Regions from separate parts of the Alteromonas sp. ABH4_453 genome, predicted to be linked through region 1. Evidence: predicted binding sites of a transcription regulator. Region 1 holds the regulator's gene; the other holds the start of a gene.
What was found. The regulator FliA, encoded in region 1, starts transcription of late flagellar genes. The targets are predictions, from matches to a motif close to CTAAAGNTNNNNNNNNNNNNGCCGATA.

Region 1 (11,834 bases):
TTATGCGCATTAGCGGCTTGTTCGTGGCCATGATTGGCTTGAGTGCTAAATCAATTCCCCCGCAGGTAAGAGCCTTGCTGGGCATAATGCTTACACTTATCATCATGCCTGTGGTGCCCCCGTCACCCATCGAAAATTTAGTGGATGTGGGCACATTTTTAATTGTTATTCAGCAGTTGTTGATAGGGATTGCCATTGGTTTTATATCAATGATGGTACTCAATACCTTCGTCATTGCAGGCCAAATCATAGCCATGCAAACCGGTTTGGGGTTTGCGTCAATCGTTGACCCGGTAAACGGTATTAACGTGCCCGCAGTGGGCCAATTTTATCTGATATTAGCCACCTTGTTGTTTTGGACCTTGGATGGGCACTTGTCCATGATTCAAATGATAGTAATGAGCTTCGAGGCGTTTCCCATAGGCGAAGCATGGTGGACCGCTGAACAGTTCCGCGATATTGCCCATTGGGGCGGTTGGATGTTTATATCGGCAGTGACCCTGTCTCTAGCGCCAATCGTGTCGCTTTTAATCGTGAATTTGGCGTTTGGCGTAATGACCAAAGCTGCACCACAGCTAAACATTTTTAGTATTGGTTTTTCCATTGCTCAGGTAATGGGCTTACTGATTATTTGGATAACTCTTGATAACTTTACTGCACACTTCGAAACCCAATGGTTCAGAGCTGAGCAGTTTATGTGTGAACTATTGAATATTTGTTCGTAGGAAAACATGGCAGATTCAAGCGAAAAAACAGAAGACCCCACGGGGAAAAAACTCGAAGATGCCCGAAAAAAAGGGCAGCTAGCCCGTTCCCGTGAACTTTCTACGACCCTAGTACTTATCGTCAGTGCTTTTATGTTTTTGTTTGTGGGCGGGTGGATTGCTGAATCTGTTTTTAAACTTACTCAGAGAATGTTCATTCTCTCTCGTGACGAAACCTATGATATTACCCACATGTTTGGCGCCTGGGGAGAAGCTTTTTCGGCGGTAGGCCCTGCCGTGCTGCTATACATGGTCGTTGCTATGATAGCGGGTATCTATGGCTCAATCGCGCTTGGAGGCTACAACTTTACCTGGGAAGGTGCAAAACCTAAGGGCTCAAAAATGAGCCCCATTCAAGGCTTCAAACGCATGTTTGGCACGAATGGCTTGGTAGAGTTACTTAAGTCTATTGCAAAAGTGGTGGTCATAATTGGTATGGCTATCGGAGCGTTACTGTTCTTCGAAGATGAAGCGCTGCATTTAGATATGGAGCTATATCCGGGAAACATCTTTCACGCGCTCGATATGCTTAAGTGGGCGTTTCTTATTTTAGTGTGCGGCATGATCCCTATTGCGCTCATTGATGTGCCTTATCAAATGTATAAGCACAACAAAGAAATGAAAATGACCAAGCAAGAGGTTAAAGACGAGCGCAAAAACGCGGAAGGCGACCCCATGGTCAAAGGTCGTATTCGCCGCTTGCAATATCAGGCGGCAACTAAGCGGATGATGCAGGAAGTACCACAAGCAGACGTTGTCGTGACCAACCCCACTCACTTTTCTGTTGCCATTAAATATGACGAAAAAGGGGTAAGAGCGCCCGTTGTAGTAGCTAAAGGTGCTGATGAGTTAGCAATGCACATCAGAAAAATTGCTACCGCTAACGACGTGCCGCTGATCCCTTCACCCATGTTAGCGCGAGCCATATTCTATTCCACTGAAGTGGACGACGAAATCCCTAACGCCTTGTTTATGGCGGTAGCGCAGGTGCTAGCACATGTTTATCAGCTTAAAGCACATAGGGCAGGGAAAGGGAAGCGTCCTAAGCCACTTAAACGAGATTTGCCAATACCACCTGAGTATCGACGCTAATTCACTTAATAGGTTGAAATTTTTCACCGATTTAGATGTGACGCTAATTTCATCGCGATTAGTCGAATCTAAATTTCTCTTTCTATAAAGCTGGCACGTTAGTTGAAAACCCATTTGAAGAGTCACATAAAGCGTCAATTTTCTGATAGAGAGACACCAAGCCATGCAGTTATCCGGTTATCTTCAGCGATTCGATAAAAATCAGCTGCAAAATTTTACCAGTGGTTTAGGCGCACCCATCGTCCTTTTGGCAATTATGGGCATGGTTATTTTGCCTATGCCGCCATTCTTACTGGACGTGCTGTTTAGTTTTAATATTGCATTGTCTCTCGTCATCATTTTGGTAGCAGTTTTAACGCAAAAGCCCGTCGATTTTGGCATATTTCCCTTAGTGTTACTGATTGCTACGGTTTTACGACTTGCCTTAAACGTCGCTTCAACGCGGGTTGTTTTACTTTATGGGCATGAGGGCGGTGACGCTGCAGGAAAAGTGATTGAAGCCTTCGGTGCGGTTGTTATCGGCGGTAACTATGCCGTGGGTATTGTTGTGTTTGCTATCCTTCTTATTATCAACTTTAAAGTTGTGACCGCAGGTGCCGGGCGTATTTCAGAGGTAAGTGCTCGCTTTACCTTGGACGCTATGCCTGGTAAGCAGATGGCAATTGATGCCGACTTGAATGCTGGCTATATAGACCAAGATCAAGCGCGACAGCGCCGCGAAGAGATTACCGCTGAAGCTGACTTTTACGGGTCGATGGACGGTGCGTCAAAATTTGTAAAAGGTGACGCGGTTGCTGGTCTTTTCATCATGCTGATTAATATTGTCGGTGGTCTATTCATTGGCATGATTCAGCATGGGCTATCATTCGGAAACGCCATAGAAATCTATACAATTTTGACTATTGGTGATGGTTTGGTGGCGCAGATACCTTCATTACTACTTTCGGTAGCCACAGCCATTATCGTGACCCGCGAGAATGAAACCCAAGAAATGGGTAAAGAGATCCGTGGACAGCTTGGTAACAACCAAGCGCTGTATATTGCTTCAGGCGTTTTGTTTGTTATGGGTATCATCCCAGGCATGCCCCATATTGCCTTTTTGGGCTTTTCATTCTTAATTGCTGGCTTTGCTTATTTTCAGTCGGTTCAAGCCAAGAAAAAAGCGGCAGAGCCTAAAGTTCCTGACAACGTGGTAAAAGACGAATCGGTCGCGCCTGAAGTAAAAGAGTTAGGTTGGGATGATGTTCAGCAAGTTGATACCATAGGTTTGGAAGTGGGCTATCGCTTAATTCCACTTGTCGATAAATCCCAAGGCGGTGAGTTGTTAACGCGTATCAAAGGCGTACGTAAAAAATTATCGCAAGAGCTGGGGTTCCTTATTCCACCTGTTCACATCCGCGATAACTTAGACCTTGAACCCAATACTTACACGATTGCTATGCTAGGCGTAACCATTGGTGATTCAGTTATTAGTCACGATGAAGAGCTTGCGATTAACCCTGGTCAAGTGTTCGGTAAATTAGAGGGGCGTGCGACTAAAGACCCTGCGTTCGGCTTAGATGCAGTATGGATAAAGCCTAATAAGCGTGAGCACGCGCAAACCCTGGGATATACCGTTGTAGATGCAGCTACGGTTGTCGCCACGCATTTAAGTCAGTTGCTTTCCAATAACGCGTATCAGTTACTAGGGCATGAAGAGGCCCAACAGCTTCTGGATATGCTGGCCAAACAGCACCCTAAATTGGTTGAAGGTTTGGTGCCGGATATTTTGCCATTAAGTACAGTAGTCAAAGTGCTGCAAACCTTGCTTTTTGAAGGCGTACCTATTCGAGATATGCGTACTATCGTGCAAACGCTTAGCGAGTACGGTACGCGTAGCCAAGACCCAGATGTACTGGTGTCTGCGGTACGTATAGCACTCAAGCGCCTTATCGTTCAAGAAATTACCCAGGGGGCAAAAGAGATACCTGTCATAACCTTGGCGCCAGAGTTGGAACAGATGTTGCACCAGTCACTACAAGCAGGTGGCGAAGATGGCGCTGGCATAGAGCCAGGTCTGGCAGACAAGTTGCAAAAATCATTGCAGCAAGCCAGCCAGCAGCAAGAGTTAGAGGGAGAACCTGCAGTGCTCCTTACCTCTGGCATGTTGCGACCCGTTCTGTCTCGCTTCTTAAAGTATTCTGTTGTTGGGCTTCATGTTCTTTCATACCAGGAAGTGCCTGACGACAAACAAATAAAAATAGTCAGTTCGGTCGGTCAATAATCTGACACTGGGTGATTGGAGAGGTTGCAATGAAAATTAGACGTTTCTTCGGCAAAGATATGCGTGAGGCGTTAAGCCAAGTTAAAGCTGAATTGGGCAGTGACGCTGTGATCATGTCAAATCGCAAAGTCGCTGACGGCATTGAACTTGTAGCAGCCTACGACAAAGAGCCTGAAGCCAAGCTTTTCACGCCCAAGGCGGCGCCACAAGCCGCTGCTAAAACACCTGGTCAAAAGGCTGTGCCTAGCCTAAGCGAAATCATTGGTGATGACGGGCCTGATAGCCTGAAAGCCCTGTTAGAAAAGCAGCACGGTGGAACTAATAGTGTAGCGAGTCCCGCGCAATCTAACCAACCAATGACAACAAACGCTAAGCACGCTAATGAAATTGCTTCGCACTTAGACTTTTCAGAGGCGTTTATTGACGATATAGAAAATCAATCATCTGTTGAAGATACTGTTAGTCAACACGCTTTCCCAGAACATCAAGCCTCAAGCATGGGCGAAACGTCGGTATCTCAGTCGGCAGAACTTGCACAAATCAAAGAAGAGTTAGCTTCACTTCGCGATGTATTACAGTATCAAGTTGCCGATTTAATGGAAGCGAAGAACAAGCGTCAAAAACCTGTTCATCAATACCTAGTGACGCGATTAACTGATATGGGTTTAAGTAGCGCGCTTGCAACACAGCTTATTAGCTATACACCAGCCCACTACAACGAACGTGACGCATGGGTTTATCTTCTTAACCTATTGGCTAATCGCATAAATGTTACTGGAAACGATATACTTAGTGCACAAGGTGCTGTTGCACTGGTAGGACCAACCGGTACCGGTAAAACAACTACTGTTGCGAAGCTTGCAGCCCGTTATGCGCAGAAATATGGTGCAGAGTCGGTTGCAATGATCACTATAGATACATATAGAATTGCAGCCTATGAGCAGCTAGCGACATACGGAAAGATCATTGGCTGCACGGTGAGAAAAGCACAGACTAGTGAAGAACTGGCTGATTTATTATTCCAACTTCGCCATAAGCGACTAGTATTGATTGATACAGCAGGTTTTAGTCAACGTGACAGTCGATTAATTAAGCAAATTAAGCAGTTCGACAACGGCCAAATGCCAAAAGTAAAAAAATATTTGGTAGCGCAAGCGAATACGCAATATCCTGCTTTGCAGAGAATTATTCAGGCGTATGATGATATTGAACTAAGTGGCTGTATTTTCACAAAGTTAGATGAATGCTACTCTTTGGGAGAGGTGCTTAGTGCAGCAGTTGAATACCAACTACCGGTTAGTTATGTCACCGATGGTCAAAAAGTGCCTGAAGACATTAAGATTGCAGAAGCGAAATCTTTGGTTTCCGCTGCTGCAAAGCTTTATAAAAAGTACGGTTTGAATCATACTAGTAGTAACAACGCAATTAAAACAGCATAAGCAGTATGATTGACGATCAAGCGAGTAGCTTAAGAAAAATGAAGCAATCACGGTTAATCAAAGTAATCGCCGTCACTGGTGGTAAAGGTGGCGTAGGTAAAACGAACATTACACTGAACACCGCTATCGCGATGGCGAAGCAGGGTAAGCGAGTAATGGTTCTTGACGCTGACCTTGGCCTTGCCAACGTAGATGTCATGTTAGGGCTAAGGGTTGAGAAAAACCTATCTCACGTGCTCTCTGGAGAATGCACGTTGGACGAAGTGTTAGTGACCGGTCCTCACGGCATTAAGATTGCGCCTGCCACATCAGGCACGCAGTCAATGGCAGAGCTTTCACCAACGCAACACGCTGGTTTGATCAGAGCGTTTAGCGAATTACGCTCTCAGATAGATGTGCTAATCGTCGACACCGCGGCAGGCATATCAGACATGGTATTGAGCTTTTCAAAGGCCTCACAAGATATCATGGTCGTTGTATGCGATGAACCAACATCTTTAACAGATGCTTACGCACTAATAAAAATTCTTAACCGCGAGCACGGAGTTTTTCGTTTCAAAGTCGTAGCCAATATGGTTCGCGATGTGCGTGAAGGTCAGGAATTATTTAGCAAATTAAGCAAAGTGACAGGGCGTTTTCTCGATGTTGCTCTAGAATTAGTGGCGACAGTGCCATTCGACGAGAATATTCGCAAGGCGGTGCGCAAGCAAACTGCTATTGTTGACGCCTTTCCAGGCTCTCCGGCAGCAGTAGCGATAACTAAGTTGGCAAGTAAAGCACTTACGTGGCCAATTCCAGCGCAGCCCGGTGGACACTTAGAGTTTTTCATTGAACAATTAGTTGCAGAAAAAGCCGTAGGAAGTCAGCGTTGAACAGCAAGGCAGCCGCTTATCAACAACAAACAGATAAATCGCAGTTAGTCGAAAGACATGCGCCTCTGGTAAAGCGAATTGCGCATCATTTGATTGCGCGACTGCCTGCCAGCGTACTTGTTGATGACCTTATTCAATCAGGCATGATTGGGTTGCTAGAAGCCGCACGAAACTTTGACGGCTCTAAAGGCGCAAGTTTCGAAACCTTTGCAGGAATTCGGATCCGTGGTGCCATGCTCGACGAAATACGAAAAGGTGATTGGACCCCGCGTTCTGTTCACCGTAACGGCCGCGCCATAACGGAAGCGATATCTCAAGTAGAGAGCGAGACAGGGCGCGATGCACGAGATTCTGATATTGCTGACAAGCTTAACGTAAGCTTGCAGGATTATCACCAGATGCTTAATGAAGTAAATGCCGGAAAGCTGGTGGGTATTGAAGATTTAGGTGTGTCGGAAGATGTTATTACTACTGAACAAAGTAGAGGTAGTGACGCACCGTTAGAAGATTTAATGCAGGGTGCTTTTCAAAAAGCGCTTGCCCATGCAATTACGACATTACCTGAGCGAGAAGCGATTGTACTTTCACTTTATTACGATGAAGAACTAAACTTAAGAGAAATAGGCGAAGTTCTTGATGTAAGCGAGTCGAGAGTCAGTCAAATTCATAGTCAAGCCATGTTAAAACTCAAATCACGAATGAAGTCGTGGCAAGCTGACGAAGAATAGAGATTAATAACAATTAACCCCTCACTGGAGGCTATTTTGGACAAAAGCATGAAAATTCTCGTGGTCGATGACTTTTCTACCATGAGACGAATCATCAAAAACCTGCTTAAAGATTTGGGTTTTGCCAACATCCAGGAAGCGGATGACGGAAGCACTGCATTACCTATGTTACAACAGGGCGATTTCGACTTTGTTGTGACCGATTGGAATATGCCTGGTATGCAGGGCATCGATTTGCTTCGCGCTATAAGAGCAGACGACAAGCTTAAGCATTTGCCTGTGCTTATGGTTACTGCGGAAGCGAAAAAAGAGCAAATCGTTGCAGCGGCGCAAGCAGGTGTAAACGGTTATGTTGTAAAACCGTTCACAGCAGCAACACTAAAAGAAAAATTAGATAAAATATTCGAACGTTTAGGTTGATCCAGACGCTCACCAGATAAATGAGGTTCACTGGATGTCAACGAATGTAAACGTTCCAATATCGTTAGAGGAAGCAAAACAACTTGTCGCTTTTCTTGAAGAAGGCGATAAGACTTCAGCTAACGCACTACTTGAAGCCGTCTCAATGAAAGAGAATGTTGAGTTGTTTGCTGAAGTAGGAAAATTGACGCGTCAACTCCACGACGCGTTGAATAACTTTCAAATAGACGACCGCATCAAAAATTTAGCTACAGATGACATTCCTGATGCGCAATCCCGCCTTACCTACGTAATTGAAGAAACTGAAAAAGCTGCTAATACTACTATGGATGCCGTTGAGGCGAGCATGCCGATAGCAGAAATGCTGTCGGAGCGGATCGAAAAGGTCATGCCAGAGTGGAAGAAGCTTATGAATCGCCAAATCGAACTAGGTGAATTTAAGGCTTTATGCGCAGACTTAGACGAATTATTGGAAGAAGGTTCGGCTCAATCAGCTAAACTTACACAACTGCTTACCGAAGTGTTGATGGCACAGGGCTATCAAGACTTAACAGGGCAGGTTATTCGTCGCGTTATCGACCTTGTTAAAGAGGTAGAAGATAGTCTTGTAAACATGCTTACCATGTTTGGGGAACGCGACGGTACAGAACACACTAAACCATCTAGCGATAAGGCCGATAAGGTTGATGGTGTAGAGGCGGAAGGCCCAATCATTGATGCTGACCAACGAGACGATGTCGTTTCAGGTCAAGATGATGTAGATGATCTTCTGTCTAGCTTAGGTTTTTAGGGGAGCGGGTGCATGTCGTTTGATGTTGACGAGGATATATTACAGGACTTTTTGGTTGAGGCCGGAGAGATACTTGAACAATTACAAGAACAGCTCGTTGATCTTGAGAACAATCCTGAAGATGCGGATTTACTAAATGCAATTTTCCGCGGCTATCACACAGTAAAAGGGGGAGCTGGCTTCCTTTCTCTCACTGAGTTAGTTGAAATTTGTCACGGTGCAGAAAACGTTTTTGACGTAATGCGCAATGGCCAAAGAACGCTAACACCTGAATTAATGGATATTATTTTGCAGGCCACGGATGTGGTCGTTGAAATGTTCGAGCGCGTAAAAGCGCGCGAACCATTGGAGCCTGCAGATGCACACCTAGTGGACGTCTTACACAAATTAAGTCGCCCAGAATCTCCAGATGAAAACATATTCGATAACGCTAGTGCGCCCGCTGCCGAGCCAGAGGTGGTTGCTGAAGAGCCTGAGTTAGTTATAGAAGAGCCAGCACCGTCAACGTCTGATGCTAATGACAGTAGTGGTGGTATTGACGAAATTACCGAAGATGAGTTTGAGGCTCTTCTTGATGAGCTTCATGGTTCGGGTGCCCCAGGGCAGTCAGCACCAGCTAAAAGCGAACCTGCTAAGTCATCAGCGCCGGCGGCGAGTTCAGATAGCGATGATATTACCGACGAAGAGTTCGAAGCACTGTTAGACGACCTTCACGGAAAAGGTAAATTTAGCAGTGAAGAAAAGGCGGCTGCGCCAGCACCAGCATCTGCAACGCCATCTTCATCAGCAACCAGCGCAGGTGACGAAGAAATTACCGACGATGAATTCGAAGCGCTACTAGACCAGTTACATGGTTCTGGCCAAGGGCCGACTAAGCAGGGCGCGGCGTCAACGACGCCAGAGCCTCCTGTAGATAAAGCAGCAACAGAAGCTGTTCAGAAAGCAAAACAAGCTGCGCCAGCCGCGCCTAAAGCGACACCAGCGCCTAGCGCTGCAGCGCCAGCTAAAACAAGCGCACCTGCTGCGCCTAAAGCAGCGCCGAAAAAAGACGAGAAGAAGGCGGCACCTGCTGCGCCTCCTGCTGAGACTACAGTACGTGTAGATACCAAGCGCCTTGACCAAATCATGAACATGGTAGGTGAACTCGTACTAGTGAGAAACAGGCTCATTAGCTTAGGTATCAACAGTAACGACGAAAGCATGTCAAAAGCCATCGCCAACTTAGATGTGGTAACGGGTGACTTGCAAGGTGCGGTAATGAAAACCCGCATGCAGCCTATCAAGAAGGTGTTTGGTCGTTTCCCTCGTGTTGTTCGAGACCTCGCGAGAAGCTTAAAGAAAGAAATTACCTTAGAGTTGGTGGGTGAAGAAACCGATTTAGATAAAAACTTGGTCGAAGCTCTGGCCGATCCCCTCGTGCATTTGGTGAGAAACTCTGTCGACCATGGTATTGAGATGCCGGATGACCGTGCTGCTGCGGGTAAGCCTCGCATGGGTACGGTTCAGCTATCAGCATCTCAAGAGGGCGATCACATTCTTCTTACTATCGAAGATGATGGTAAGGGAATGGATGCAGAGAAGCTAAAAGAGATCGCTATTAGTCGTGGCGTATTAGATGCGGATGCAGCAGCGCGTATGTCTGACGTTGAGGCGTTTAACTTGATATTTGCACCAGGCTTTTCCACTAAGACTGAAATTAGCGATATTTCTGGTCGTGGTGTGGGTATGGACGTGGTTAAGACCAAAATTAACCAGCTCAACGGTACCGTGAACATTGATTCGCAGCTAGGAAAAGGCACGCGACTAGATATCAAAGTCCCGCTAACATTGGCCATTCTCCCGACGCTAATGATTGTTGTAGGAAAACAGACCTTTGCGTTACCATTAGGTGCGGTGAACGAAATAATAAACATGGACATCAAGAAGACCAACACGGTCGATGGCCAGTTAACAATGATTGTTCGTTCAAAAGCAATTCCTTTGTTTTTCCTTGGTGAATGGCTAATCCGAGGTCCCAAAAATATCGATAAAGAAAAGGGGCATGTTGTTGTGGTACAAATTGGTACTCAGCAAGTTGGATTTGTTGTAGACGCGCTAATAGGCCAAGAAGAAGTGGTTATTAAACCGCTTGATGCATTGTTGCAAGGTACGCCCGGTATGGCGGGAGCAACAATTACGTCAGACGGTGGAATTGCACTAATTTTAGATATTCCTAGCCTGCTAAAACGGTACGCGCGTAAACCCATCAAGTAAGGCGATGAATTAACAGGAATGATAATCCATGGTCTTTAAAGTCCTAGTCGTGGACGACTCGACCTTTTATCGCCGCCGAGTAAGAGAAATACTTGACGGCGATAGAGAACTTGAAGTTGTTGGGGAAGCGAGAAATGGGCGTGATGCACTCGACAAAGCCGAGGCGCTTAAACCCGATGTAATAACCATGGACGTTGAAATGCCAGTTATGGATGGTATTTCGGCCGTTAAGGCCATCATGGATAAACGTCCTACACCTATTTTAATGTTCTCTTCACTAACGCATCACGGCGCCCAAGCGACGCTTGACGCGTTAGAAGCGGGCGCGTTAGATTTTTTACCCAAAAAATTCGAAGACATCGCTCAAGATAGGAAAGATGCTTCGCGGCTACTTTGTACTAAAGTTAGGTTGATAGCGCGAAGAGGACTGGGGTTGAAGCGCCCATCCTTTCGCAATATTGAGACCAGAAAGCTTCCTGATAACGCGCCTAAACAAGCGTTTTTCAAAACCTCGGGGTTACTTTCTGGTCATAAAGACGCGGCTAAGCAGCCTACCGTTTCGTCTGTAAGACCAACAGGGAAGCAGTATAAATGTTTGGCAATAGGGGCATCAACAGGTGGGCCTGTAGCACTTCAAAAAGTGCTTTCTCCACTTCCTGGAGATTTCCCGTACCCCATTTTACTTGTGCAACATATGCCCGGCACCTTCACTAGTGCATTTGCACAGCGCCTAGACAGCAATTGCAAAATTGCTGTGAAGGAAGCTGAGCATGGCGATATTTTGAAACCTGGGCATGCTTACCTTGCGCCCGGAGGCAAGCAAATGCTTATTGAATCTGTTGGTCACAACAAGCGAGTTTCTATTGTTGATGCAACTCAGGCCGATAAGGTGAGCTATAAGCCAAGTGTAGATCTCACGTTTAGCTCTTTAGCTAAAGCCTATGGTGGGGATATTTTGGGAATCATATTAACGGGTATGGGAGCAGACGGTAGAGAAGGCTGTCGACTACTTAAAGATAAAGGTGCGACTATTTGGGCACAAGACCAAGACTCCTGTGTGGTTTATGGTATGCCTCAAGCTGTCGCCTCGGCCAACATATCGAGTAAGAATATTAGTATCGATGATATGAGCAGTTGCGTTCAAACCGAAATGCGATAGCACTTTGAATAGTAATGGAACAGCAATTATGAAAGTGTGGACGGTAGCAAATCA
Region 2 (11,834 bases), on a different contig from region 1:
TAGCACTGCCCTTATGCTGGATATCGACCACTTTAAGCGCATTAATGATACCTACGGTCACCAGGCAGGCGACAAGGTGATAAAAATGCTTGCCGCTTTGATCAAGCGTTGTGTGCGTGAGACTGACCTAGCGGGGCGCTATGGCGGTGAGGAGTTTGCCATTATTCTTAACGATTCATCTGTTGAAGATGCTCAAGCGGTAGCAGAGCGAATTCGACAGCTGGCACAGCGTTTGGTGGTTGATCACGATGGTGAGTCGATAACTTTTACCGTTAGTCTTGGCTTGGCGCAATTCTCGCCCGATTTTAAAGGTGCAATGGCATGGCTGGAGTGTGCTGACCAAGCCCTTTATAAAGCCAAAGAGGGTGGCCGAAACCAGTACTGCATTTACGCTTAAGCTTAGGGGCCTTCTACGTTAATGCAAGGCGTAGGGTGTTTCTGAGCTCTTGAAAAGTGACTGGCTTTACTAGGTGATAGCGAATGCCCGCTTGTAGGGAAGCCTCTTTGTCATTTCTGTGGGCGTTAGCGGTAAGCGCAATGATAGGAAGGTTAGGGTGCCCTTCTTTCATAATTTTTGCTACTTCTAAGCCGTTAATATCTGGCAGGTTAATGTCGAGCAACACGCAGTCAAAGGTGGTTTCGTTAGTCCGGCTAATGGCGTCGTCTCCGGTGTAGCTCACGGTCACATTGTGCCCCATACTCTGTAGCATGTACTCTACCATTTCTGCATTAATCGGTTCATCTTCAACAACCAAAACGTTGGCTTTGGCTAAATCTTTGATAATTTTAGCGTTGCTTGCTGTTAATTGATGAATGGCGTCGACAAACCGGTTTCTATCGATGGGTTTTACAAAGCTCTGGTATATGGGGAGCTCGCTGTTGGCGATTATATTTGCAATATCCGGTGTTGCCGATAATACGATGACCGGTGGCACTCGCTCTCCGTAGATGGCGCGTAGTGTTTTCACCAGTTCAAGTCCATTCATCCCAGGCATATATAAATCGGCAATAATGCCCGAGAATTGAAGCAGTTCTTCGTGAAGGTTCAAAAGGTTGGCGCCAGACGAAAATGTTCTTACGCTATACCCTTCTTTGGTAATAATGGACTGAAGGTGAAGCCTTGATATTTCTAAATCGTCGACAACCGCGAATTTGGCATTTGAAGGGTTAGATGACACCGATGGTGAATCTTCTAGGGGCTTAATAGGCAGTGATATTTTAAATTCCGAACCGACGCCGACAGTACTATTAACCTGAAGAGTACCGCCAAGTCTATCAATACTGCGCTTGGCTACTGATAAGCCAATTCCTGCACCTGGGTAGCGCTGACTTTGCGAATGTTCCCCTCGGTAAAAGCGCTCGAACATATGCTCCTGCGTATTATCATCAATGCCAATGCCGGTGTCATTAACGGTGATTACTAAGAATATTCGTTTATTTTTTACTAAGGTTGTGATGGTTACATCAATAAGCCCTGTAGAAGTAAACTTTACGGCGTTATCGAGAATATTCGTAACGACTTTAGAAAGAGTTATAGGGTCGGTTTCAGCATAGCTAGGTACGCTATGACTGCAATGCATGTTGAATTCAAGCTTTTTGTCTTTAACTCTAACCGAAAACGGTGAAATACACTCGTCTAACAGACCGATTAAATCTACATTCGAAAGCTGAAGGTCATCCTCTACGTGGTTATTGAGTATATCAGTAAGATTGTTTGTTAAATTTAGTAACCGGTAGCTGGATTGCTCAGCTTGCTGAATCAATCGAGTGCGCTGCCCTTCCAAATTAGGAATTAGCTCCAAGGCACTAATGATGGCGCTAATGGGGGCCCTAAATTCATGGCTGATAAGTTTCAAAAACTCTTTATTTTGCAAATCCGTCTCATCATCTGCGATTGCCAGTCTCAGTTTTGATTTATGTAGTTTTCGCAATGGTCTTTTGACTGAGCCTTTGTAAAAGAGCCATACAAAAAAGTACCAAAGCACCAAAATAATCACGCTCAATAGTGTGGTAAGCAATATTTTGTGTTGCTGTGACTGAATACGGTTCAACAGGGCGTTTTCTTCTGCTTGTAAGGCTTTTAAAAGCGGAAGCAGGCTAAAGCCATCTTTTTTAATATAGCGAACTTGCTCTGTGTGTGGGAGTTGAATAAGCGTGTGAAGCAGTACCAGCGTTGTTTTTGCTGTTTCTTTCGCCGAAGTGTTTCCTAGGCTGGTCGTTGCTTCCCTAAACGCAGTGTCAGAAAGGGCAGAAAGCGCCACGTAAACGCCACTTTCTTTCTGTATATGTTGCCGCAACCCTTGAAAAGCAATTTGTAACTCATACTCTAAAGCAGTGCGGATGCGGTTAGCGTCTTGATCATGAGTGTAGAGTTGGTGAATTCTATGCTCAGAGGTAAGCAGCCCGTCCCGGAGCTCGCTTTGTTGATTGAGCTTGGTAATAAAAGACTGTTGCTTGCTCATTAATACCAGCAAGATTGAAATAATAACGATGCCAAACAACAATGCCGTCGCATTCACTTTAGAAAAAGTAAATACTGTGGCGTTGCTCAATGTCTTCCGCTGTAGCTTAGTAGCATCGTTTGGACTCAACTTTCTTCCTTGCAAGTTAGTGTTAGTTGCCTTTTATAAAGGTAGGCAACTAAAGCTAACTTGCAAGGAAATGTCGTCAAATTAATTGGAAGTAAAAAAAGAATAGAACCGTTTAACTATGACGTTTCAACGCGTTTAATGTGATGTCTAATAGCGTGTAAGAAGCAAAGGCTTGGTATTACCATAACCGCCGTTAAAATAAAAAATACACTCCAGTTTCCGCTCAGGCTATCCACAACCAAGCCACTGCTAGAGGCGACTAACGTCCTTCCCGCAACGCTGAGCGAGGCCATAAGGGCATATTGAGTGGCGCTAAAAGCACGATTACATAGAAGCGATATAAAGGCGACCATAGCTACCGTGCTCCATGCTCCTGTAAAACCGTCTACAATGACAGTTATGGCTAACAGTGATGTAGAAGGCCCCGTTTGTGCAATGAGCGCAAACAGAAGGTTTGAAGCCGCCATAGCAACACCCGCAATCATCAGCCCTCGATAAATACCATAACGGATATTAACTAGCCCACCTAGTAGTGAAAAGACGATCGTCACCCACCAGTTAAGAAGCTTTGAATAAGTAGCAATATCGGTATTTGAAAATCCGACCTCTTTGTAGAACACAATGCTCATACGGCCTAAAAAAGCCTCACCAATTTTGAAAAGGAAAATGAATAATAAAAATGAAGCTGCCAGCTTGATGCCATTTCGACTAAAGAACTCAGAAAATGGCGTAATGAGCGTTGTTCTTAACCAATTGAGCACCGCTGACTTATTTTCGTGGGTATTCGTTATGCGGCCAAGCAGGGCCTCTCTGTCTACATTGGGCTCATTGGCAAAGCAAGTCGCACAGGCCAATAACGCCATGATAGCACCCAGTAATAGGTATATGTTTGGCCATGACCAAGACGTTAGATCTGCTAAAAAAAAGGGTATAGCACCAAGGCCACCGTATCCTGTCCACCAACCGGCGGTCGCCATCGATGAGGCGGCTGACATACCGTCTTTATCATCTTGTTCAATACAGTCAATCCGAAAGCCATCAATAGCAATATCCTGTGTAGCAGAAGCAATGGCAATCAATAAGCCGATTAATGCAACGTAAAATAAATCATGGTCAGTGTTAAGTTGTGACATGGTCAAACAGAGCAAAACAACACAGCTTTGCATCAAAAAAATCCAGCCTCGTCGCTGACCTAATAGTGGGGGCTTGAGCTTGTCGACAAGAGGAGACCATAAAAAATTAAATGAGTAAGTGGCAAAGATAATGCCAAACAAACCAATAGCCGAACGCGATAACCCTTCATCCTTTAACCATGCTGATAATACCGACCCAATCATGATCCAAGGAAAGCCACTGGAAATGCCAAAAAGAAAAATGGTTAGGTAACGTTTGTCATTGAACGTTTTTAATGCAGTTAGCAATACTTCGACCTTCGGCGTTGACTCAAAAGTGTATTGAGCCATGAACCACGGTGTTTAGCAATAAAACTGTGAAGGCGGATTGGTATAATTACCGCGGTTAAGTAAGAGAGATTTAAGGGCGGATACCCACGCAGTCTAGAGGACAGTGCCCTAGGCCTTCAAGAAAATTGACGCAATTAGTAAGCTCATCAACAAGAAACTGGTCTTTCGTCAATTTTTCTTCATTCCAGTAATGCACTTGGTGAAGCAAATGCCAAAATACACGTTCTTTCTGTGTGTAAGGCTGTGTTAGCGTGCATTCAATTTGACCCCATTCTTCCATGCTATCCCAAAAGAATAGCTCGATCTCCTCGACCGGAAGCTCTCCTTGCCAAAATGCTCTCAAATAGAAACACAGCTGTTTCGCTTTGTTATCTACAAAATTCTGAACATCCACGAGTAACTCAACCATCTTTGTTTGCTTAAATTAGTATAGTTCATTACATGATTACCATTGACAGTATTGACCCACTGTTCGCTCTGTTGCGGGTAGGTAACTGTTTTGGGTACTAATTTAGCGTAATCTCAAGATGACGTAATTACCAGCCTAGATGCCGTGTCCAGCCTACAGTGCTATTTGCAACCATTTGAATGTTAGGTGTTTTTTCAATTTTTTTTATACTAAAGGTTAAAGAATTATTTGGAATTGTAACTTGCCTGTAGTGCAATTTAAGTTCATTTTTTGCTCTAACTTTCCTTTTCATTGCTGTGCTAGTCTCCCAGTCATTAAAGTTGCTGAGGGATAGGTCGAGCACTGGAAAGCTCGCTTTCGCTATAGTGTCAATGACTAAGTTGTTTGTATTTTCCTCTGGCCAAAACGGCGAAATGGCAACAAAAGTGTCAGGCTGTAAGCTAGGTATTGTCTCTATGGAAGACAGGTAAGCGGTAGCAAGCATCCCCTGTGCGATCACCATGCGATATCCTGATCTATCTTGTAAATAATTATCTAAAGCACTGATTTGCAGCGTTAGTGCAGTCGTCGTCGATTCAAAGTTGAGGTACTGCGTCAGTTGGTTACTTCTAGGGTGAATGACTTGCGCTGTATCAGTTAATGGCGAGGCTCCTTCTGTCAATATTTCGCTGTCTTGTTCACCATTGGGTTTGACGGTGGTCGAGCTTATGGGCATGTTGAAAGGGCTTATAACGACATTCCAGCCTTTCTCTGCAAGCATATTTGCTAAGCGGTTTCCTTGTGCGAGGGTAAGGCTCGATGGAAAAGGCTCTGTGAGCACAATGGCAACCCCCAAGGGGAGAGGTGTTTTCGCCTCAACTTCAATAAGTGGCACTTCCATTTCGCCAACCATAAGCGCGTGTACTTCGCCTGGCAGATAAGCATTTTTTACATCCGTAAAAAAGTTGCAGTAAGCCTTTAAAGGCAATAGTGAAATCATAACTGCCAAGGTTATAAGGAGAGCGTGCCTTTTCATATAATGTGGTTTGCCTTTACCTATTACCTTGATACGGACAGAGCAGTCAGTATCAAATCAATTCATCAACCAAATCGTTCTAATAAGGTTATCGGCAATGCGCTTTAAAACTATAATGAGGTCGGTTGGTAAAGCGGCGTAACGCGAAAGTGTTACTCGACATTTTCAGCAAGCGGGTTGGGACGATACTGGCTAAAAGGGATAGTAGTTTGAAAGTGCAGCCAATGCCCAAGTGTCGGGTGCAAAAGACTCAAGCTTTCAGCATGAAGCTGTAAGCGGGCTGCCATGGATAGCGCCTCTTCATGGGCATAGAGTCTATCCCCTAAAATAGGGTGACCTAGAGCAAGCATATGCACGCGCAGTTGGTGAGAACGACCGGTAATGGGATAGAGGGCAACAAGAGAATAGGGTCGCTCTTCTTCATCCAGTGTGCACTCAATGACGTCAAAGTGCGTTACGGCTTTTTTACCGCGCTCGAAATCTACCATTTGCTTCGGTCTGTTCGGCCAGTCGCAAATAAGGGGTAAATTAACCTCTCCGCTGTCTTGTTCTACATGCCCATGAACTAGGGCGAAGTAACGTTTTTTAGTTTGCCGAAGTTCAAACTGTTTCGAGATATGGCGATGGCTGTCTTTATTGAGCGCCAGCACCAAAATACCCGAAGTCGCCATGTCTAAGCGATGTACTACTGTGGCGGTGGGATAAACACGGTTCACCCGGCTGATCAGCGAGTCGCGGTGTTCTAATGCTTTGCCCGGAACGCTCAATAGCCCGCTAGGTTTATGCGCAACCACCATGTCCTCATCTTGATACAAAATATCAAGATAAGGTGTCATCGGTGGGTTATAAACAAAACTTGGGTTCGCCATTATGTACTCGTTGCTTCACAGTCGCTCTTGAATGTTTAACCTTTCGAGGTTACGGGTTATTTACCACAATACGAATGGCGTCCAGCTGAACGTCTGCATCCTGAATAACTTTATCAAGGGCGTTCATTTGCGTTTCGATAAACTCAATTTCGCTGTCACGTACTGCTGGGTTACGCTTTTGAAGATCGCGTAAGCGCTGTATTTCTTCGTTAAGCGTGCTGTGCATACTGTTAAGTGCATCGTGTTGCTTTTGGTTCGCTTGTTGGTGGGCAAGCTTACGCGCCTTTTCAATGGCAAGCTCAAGCGGCTGTTGCAAGGCTTTTAGAAGCTGAGCCGAGATCTTACGTCCAATTTTACGCTTAACGTCGAAGCTCAATTCAGACGGGTTTCCTTGCGCATCTAAACACACTCGCACGGGCGTTTGAGGTAAGAAGCGGCCCAACTGAAGCGCTTTAGGCGCTTGCGCCTGCAGCACAAACAACGCCTCAACCCAATAAGCGCCTTTTGGCAGAGACGGCTCGGCAATGAAGCCCATGCTGCTCTTTCCGTGTACGTCGGTGAGTACTACGTCCATGGCGGTATGCACAAGTGGATGATCCCAACTTAAAAACTGCACGTTTTCTAGCGTGGTGGCAACACGGCGCTTGTAAGTAACCGTCATGCCTTCTGGGTCAAGACCTGGAAGCTGGCTCACCATCGATTCAGTTGGCATAAGAATAAAGCAGTCATTGCCTTTTTCGTCCTGCTGGACGCCGATAGCGTCAAATACACGGCCCATAAAGCGCGACAAATCTTGTTCGCTATCAAGGGTGATAATGTCTTCAAGCAGTTGCTCTACACGGCCTTCTCCAGAAGCATTAAGCTCAAGAAGTCGATCGCGACCGGCTTCAAGCTGTGCCACCAGCTGGCTATTTAGCGTAACACTCATGTTTACAAGCTCGTCACGGGCATTCATATCATTAGGGTGTAAGCAGGCACCAATAAGCAAAGGTTTAACGTCGTCAAACACACCAGAGCCGGTCGGACAGGTTTTCTCAAAGGCATTAAGCCCTTCGTGATACCAATCTAGTAAAACGTGCTGCGCGGTTTTCGCTAAATACGGCACGTGAATTTGTACGGTTTGGGTTTGGCCAATACGGTCAAGACGACCAATACGCTGTTCAAGCAGGTCTGGCGTAATGGGCAAGTCGAACAGAACCAAGTGGTGAGCGAACTGGAAGTTACGGCCTTCACTGCCAATTTCACTGCACAGTAGAATTTGAGCGCCGTCTTCTTCGTCAGCAAAGTAATGGGCGGCCTTATCACGCTCTACGATGCTCATGCCTTCGTGGAACACACTGTGGCGAATACCGGTTTGCGTGCGAATGACTTCGCCTAGTTCTTGTGCCGTACGAGCGCTTGCGCAAATAAGCAGAATCTTTTCTGGCTTAACGCTTTGCATAAAATCTAGCAGCCACTCAACGCGAGGGTCGTGCTTAGTCCAGCTATTAACAACACTTGCCATACGCTCAGGGTATAGTGAATAGGTTAGGTCGCCGCCGCTCACTGCCTCTGAATAAACCTCCGGCAAAGCCAATTCATATGCACTTAGTTTACGCTCCGGAAAGCCTTCGATATTGGCGCGACGGTTTCTAAACAGCATGCGACCTGTGCCGTGACAGTCGATAAGTTGATGCAGCAACGCATGACGATTTTCCGGCGCACTTAAATCACCCGCATGTTCCATTACGTCAGGCGCAAATTCTGCGAGTTTGCTGCGCTGTTTGTCGTTCGGCTCGGCGTCTGAAAGTAATGGCGCTACCGCATCGGCGAGCTGGCTGTATTTCGATTCTTCATCTAAGAAAGCGTCGTAACTATGAAAGCGAGCCGGGTCGAGTAGGCGTAAGCGTGCAAAGTGGCTTTCGTGACCAAGCTGATCAGGCGTTGCGGTAAGTAGCAATACGCCAGGTGTTTGATTCGCTAGTGCTTCAACACATAGGTATTCGGCAGAAGGAGCCTCACTTGACCACGCAAGGTGGTGGGCTTCATCGACAACCATTAAATCCCAACCTGCGGCTTGAATTTGTTGCTGGCGTTTTTCGCTCTTACTGAGAAAGTTGATACTGCAAAGTACCAACTGATCGCTTTCAAATGGGTTTACTGCGGCTGTGTCAGCTGTATCGTCATCTTCTAGACCTTCGCTCTCTTCTATCGCTTCGCAGCGACTCTCATCGTAAATGGCGAAGGGAAGATTTACACGGCGCAGCATTTCAACTAGCCATTGGTGCATGAGCGAGTCTGGAACCAAGATAAGCACGCGCTCTGCACGGCCTGTTTTAAGCTGCTGGTGAATAATTAACGCGGCTTCAATGGTTTTACCAAGCCCTACTTCATCAGCAAGCAATACGCGAGGCGCGTGTCTTCCGCCTACCTCTGACGCTATGTGTAGCTGGTGCGGGATAAGCGATATACGGGCACCGGCAAGGCCGATAGTACTTGAACGCAAATATTCGTATTGATGGTCTAGGGCGCGTTCACGTAAGTCGAACCATTTCGGATTGTCTAGTTGCTGACTAAACAGGCGCTTTTCAGGTTGGTTTAAGCGAATGTGGCTGTCTAGCATGGTTTCAGGTAAACGCACTTGGGCCTTGGTATCTTCACGAAGCCCGTGATATATAAATAAACCTTGGCTTTCTTCTTTTTCAGTAATGGTCATTTCCCAGCCATCTTGGCTTTTGACCGTTTCGCCAATTTCGAATATTAGTCGCGTAAGCGGCGCGTCCTGCTTTGTGTATTTTCGCGCTTCGCCTGTTGCCGGATACAACACTTCAACTGAGCGGAAATCGTTACCGATAACCACGCCCAGCCCCAGCTCTATTTCGGTGTTGCTTAACCAACGCTGACCAACTAAAAATTGACTATCTGAACTCATAAATCACCAACCTGTTTTTCGGGGGGCGGTATTGTACGCATTGCGTTGTGATAAGTCATTAATACTAGACCATTGGTTGTCATTTTTACTACATGGGCGAAGAGGGGATCTGATGCATCTGAAAAAGGTTTTCAATTCCTTGAATGGCTTTTGCTGCATCATCACTCGTTGCACTGTTGATGGCTTTTATAAGCTCAGGTGCATGGTATCGTTCTAACAAGTTTAAGAACGTCGCTGTGCCAGGCGGCATACCATTATTCACTGCTTTTTGAAGTCGCTTCCATACAGTGAACAGCGACTCCTCACCTAACGTTTTTTGTTGCACCACGCTATCGATGGCGCGGTGCATTATCATCCCGCATGAATAATAAAGATTGAAGTGCCCGTTTTTATAAGCACGAGCCAGCGTAGTCTGCGCCAGCCCTTCAGTACAGCGCTCGAAAGCGCGGGTCATTCGGCTTTCAACGTAGCTATTGGCGTCTTCGTAGAGGAAGTTCATGGCGATTGCCGCAAAGTAGTCGGCGTTGCCCTCGTGCAGCCAAGACTGCTCCTCGTTTTCTGATACACCTTCGGTACTGCCGGGCTGATATAAATGGGCGACTTCGTGAGCAAAGAACCAAAGTGTTTGGTTAACAAAGCTGCTGTTATCGGCCTGCTCATTTAAGTCTTGTCTGTTCCAATGCATAAATATCTGGTTAGGTAGTGTGCCGCCTTGTGTAGAGTGATCGTTTACGTTTGCATAAGAGGCAAGTAACATGGGCTTTTCGCCCTTAAGCGGATTAAGAGAATGGGAGAAAAACGCCATCATGTTGGGTATATCTTCTTCTAGCGAAGCTTTAATGTTTTCAGGAAGCCCGGGATCAATTAGGGCAACCACATCATCGGTAATAATTGGCTGTTGCCTACCCACATACACAACTCTTCCGTCATTGTTATCTGTCCACGACACGCTGCTTTTCACTACTTTGCCATTCAACACTATGTGCTCATCACTGGGAACATTGAGTATCAGGTGCCATTTATTATCTTCTTCAGTACAGGCATTAGCACAAGCAAACAGTCGCCCAGAGTGAAAGGCATTTCCACCATCAGAAAAAGGAGAAAATGGTGCGTAATCTTTACCCAAATGTTTATAGGTGGGCGTCAGTAAAAATGACACGGTAGAGAGGGGCTTGCCCGACTTCGAGCGTACAAGTTCTTGGTGTTTGACGTTATCAAAGACGATTTCTATGTCGTTGTCTTGCGCGAACCAACGTGTTGTTCTTGATGTATCTGGGTTTCTAACAAAAGCCAGCGTTTTGGCTGGCGTAGTTAATGTGTAAGTGACTACCCATTTTTCAGACTTATCAGCCGTGCTTTTCGCAACCTTGATTAGAATGGTAGAAGGGGAAAAATTATTGTGCGCTTGGCTATTCGCCCATGCAATTTCAACGTTAAAGCACGCTAGTAGCGCTAACGTCATGCTTATGGCTGTTTTTATTTTTGTGATGTTAAGCCAATTCATAGCTGCTCTTTCCCTGAGTGTTATTAATTTAAACGCATCCACTTTATTGGGGGGGGGCATTGGGTTAGCCCCCGTGTTTTATTCACCGCTTCAACAAGTACACCTTAGCGTATTTGGGTATTAAAAACGCAGTTAAAACTACGCTAACTGTCGTTAAAGTGTGAGCATTTGTTACGAACCAAGTATGCCAGTTTCTTCTTTTTATCAAAATTGGAGCGCTGTGCTATCTCATATAACGTGAAGGGACTGTTCGTCGCTTCTCACTTGCTCTAACGAAAAATAAAAAAGAAAAAACAGTGCTAAATCTGAAAAACTGGATTATGGTGGAATTAAGGGTTCGCTAATTTAACAAACGAACCTTTGAGGCAGAAAGAGTAGTACTGCTTCTCAGTCGACGCGAGTAGGGGAAGAAGTCCTGTTTCGAGCGGCATTCTCCTACAACCGTAACTGTAGCTTGTTAGCGCGTGCGTTCATAAATGAACAATACGTCTGACCTGGCTTTATTTACCGGAGTGAAGGATGCCAAAAAAAAATTCTACCGATACTAAGATTTACGTCCTCGATACCAATATCCTGCTGCACGAACCTCACGCTTTTCTCTCCTTTAAAGAACATGATGTTGTTATTCCAATGACCGTATTGGAAGAACTCGACTACATCAAAGACAGCAAAAAAGACGTGGCGCGTGATGCACGGGTATCCATTCGGGCTATGGAGGATTTACTCCACGACGCAACGCCAGAAGATATGCTAGCGGGTGTATCGATGGAAGGGTTAGGCGCGGGTCAAACGGCACCTACAGGGAGTCTATCTATATTTGCCGACCTTAATATGGTCGAAGCCCAGCAAGTTTTTACCAGCAATGAGAATGACAACCGCATCATTAACGTAGCGCTGCACTTGCAAAAGACGTTCGCGCCGCAAAAAGTGGTGTTGGTTACCAAAGACTTAAACATGCGCCTTAAAGCGAAAGGGGCAGGCCTCGCTCATGTTGAAGACTACCGCACCGATCAGCTAATTACTGACATCAAATATCTATCTCGCGGGTTTCATACCTTTGACGGTAATTTTT

Region 2: ACXAGV_RS09050 (DUF3530 family protein) is a predicted target of FliA. The motif match lies at 5,568-5,594, and genes of this name have one in related genera.

Annotation. Positions count from the first base shown of each region.
Region 1 covers NZ_JBSWXP010000006.1:83,261-95,094, forward strand. The annotation lists gene fliR (flagellar biosynthetic protein FliR) at 1-725, shown strand, start outside; gene flhB (flagellar biosynthesis protein FlhB) at 732-1,856, shown strand; gene flhA (flagellar biosynthesis protein FlhA) at 2,020-4,119, shown strand; gene flhF (flagellar biosynthesis protein FlhF) at 4,149-5,558, shown strand; gene ACXAGV_RS13020 (MinD/ParA family protein) at 5,564-6,430, shown strand; gene ACXAGV_RS13025 (RNA polymerase sigma factor FliA) at 6,427-7,158, shown strand; gene cheY (chemotaxis response regulator CheY) at 7,195-7,578, shown strand; gene ACXAGV_RS13035 (protein phosphatase CheZ) at 7,613-8,368, shown strand; gene ACXAGV_RS13040 (chemotaxis protein CheA) at 8,381-10,621, shown strand; gene ACXAGV_RS13045 (protein-glutamate methylesterase/protein-glutamine glutaminase) at 10,650-11,780, shown strand; gene ACXAGV_RS13050 (ParA family protein) at 11,809-11,834, shown strand, end outside.
Region 2 covers NZ_JBSWXP010000004.1:55,713-67,546, forward strand. The annotation lists gene ACXAGV_RS09030 (GGDEF domain-containing protein) at 1-397, shown strand, start outside; gene ACXAGV_RS09035 (response regulator) at 411-2,591, opposite strand; gene ACXAGV_RS09040 (AmpG family muropeptide MFS transporter) at 2,708-4,054, opposite strand; gene ACXAGV_RS09045 (hypothetical protein) at 4,125-4,448, opposite strand; gene ACXAGV_RS09050 (DUF3530 family protein) at 4,591-5,478, opposite strand; gene rluA (bifunctional tRNA pseudouridine(32) synthase/23S rRNA pseudouridine(746) synthase RluA) at 5,631-6,347, opposite strand; gene rapA (RNA polymerase-associated protein RapA) at 6,397-9,258, opposite strand; gene ACXAGV_RS09065 (gluzincin family metallopeptidase) at 9,347-10,762, opposite strand; gene ACXAGV_RS09070 (PhoH family protein) at 11,282-11,834, shown strand, end outside.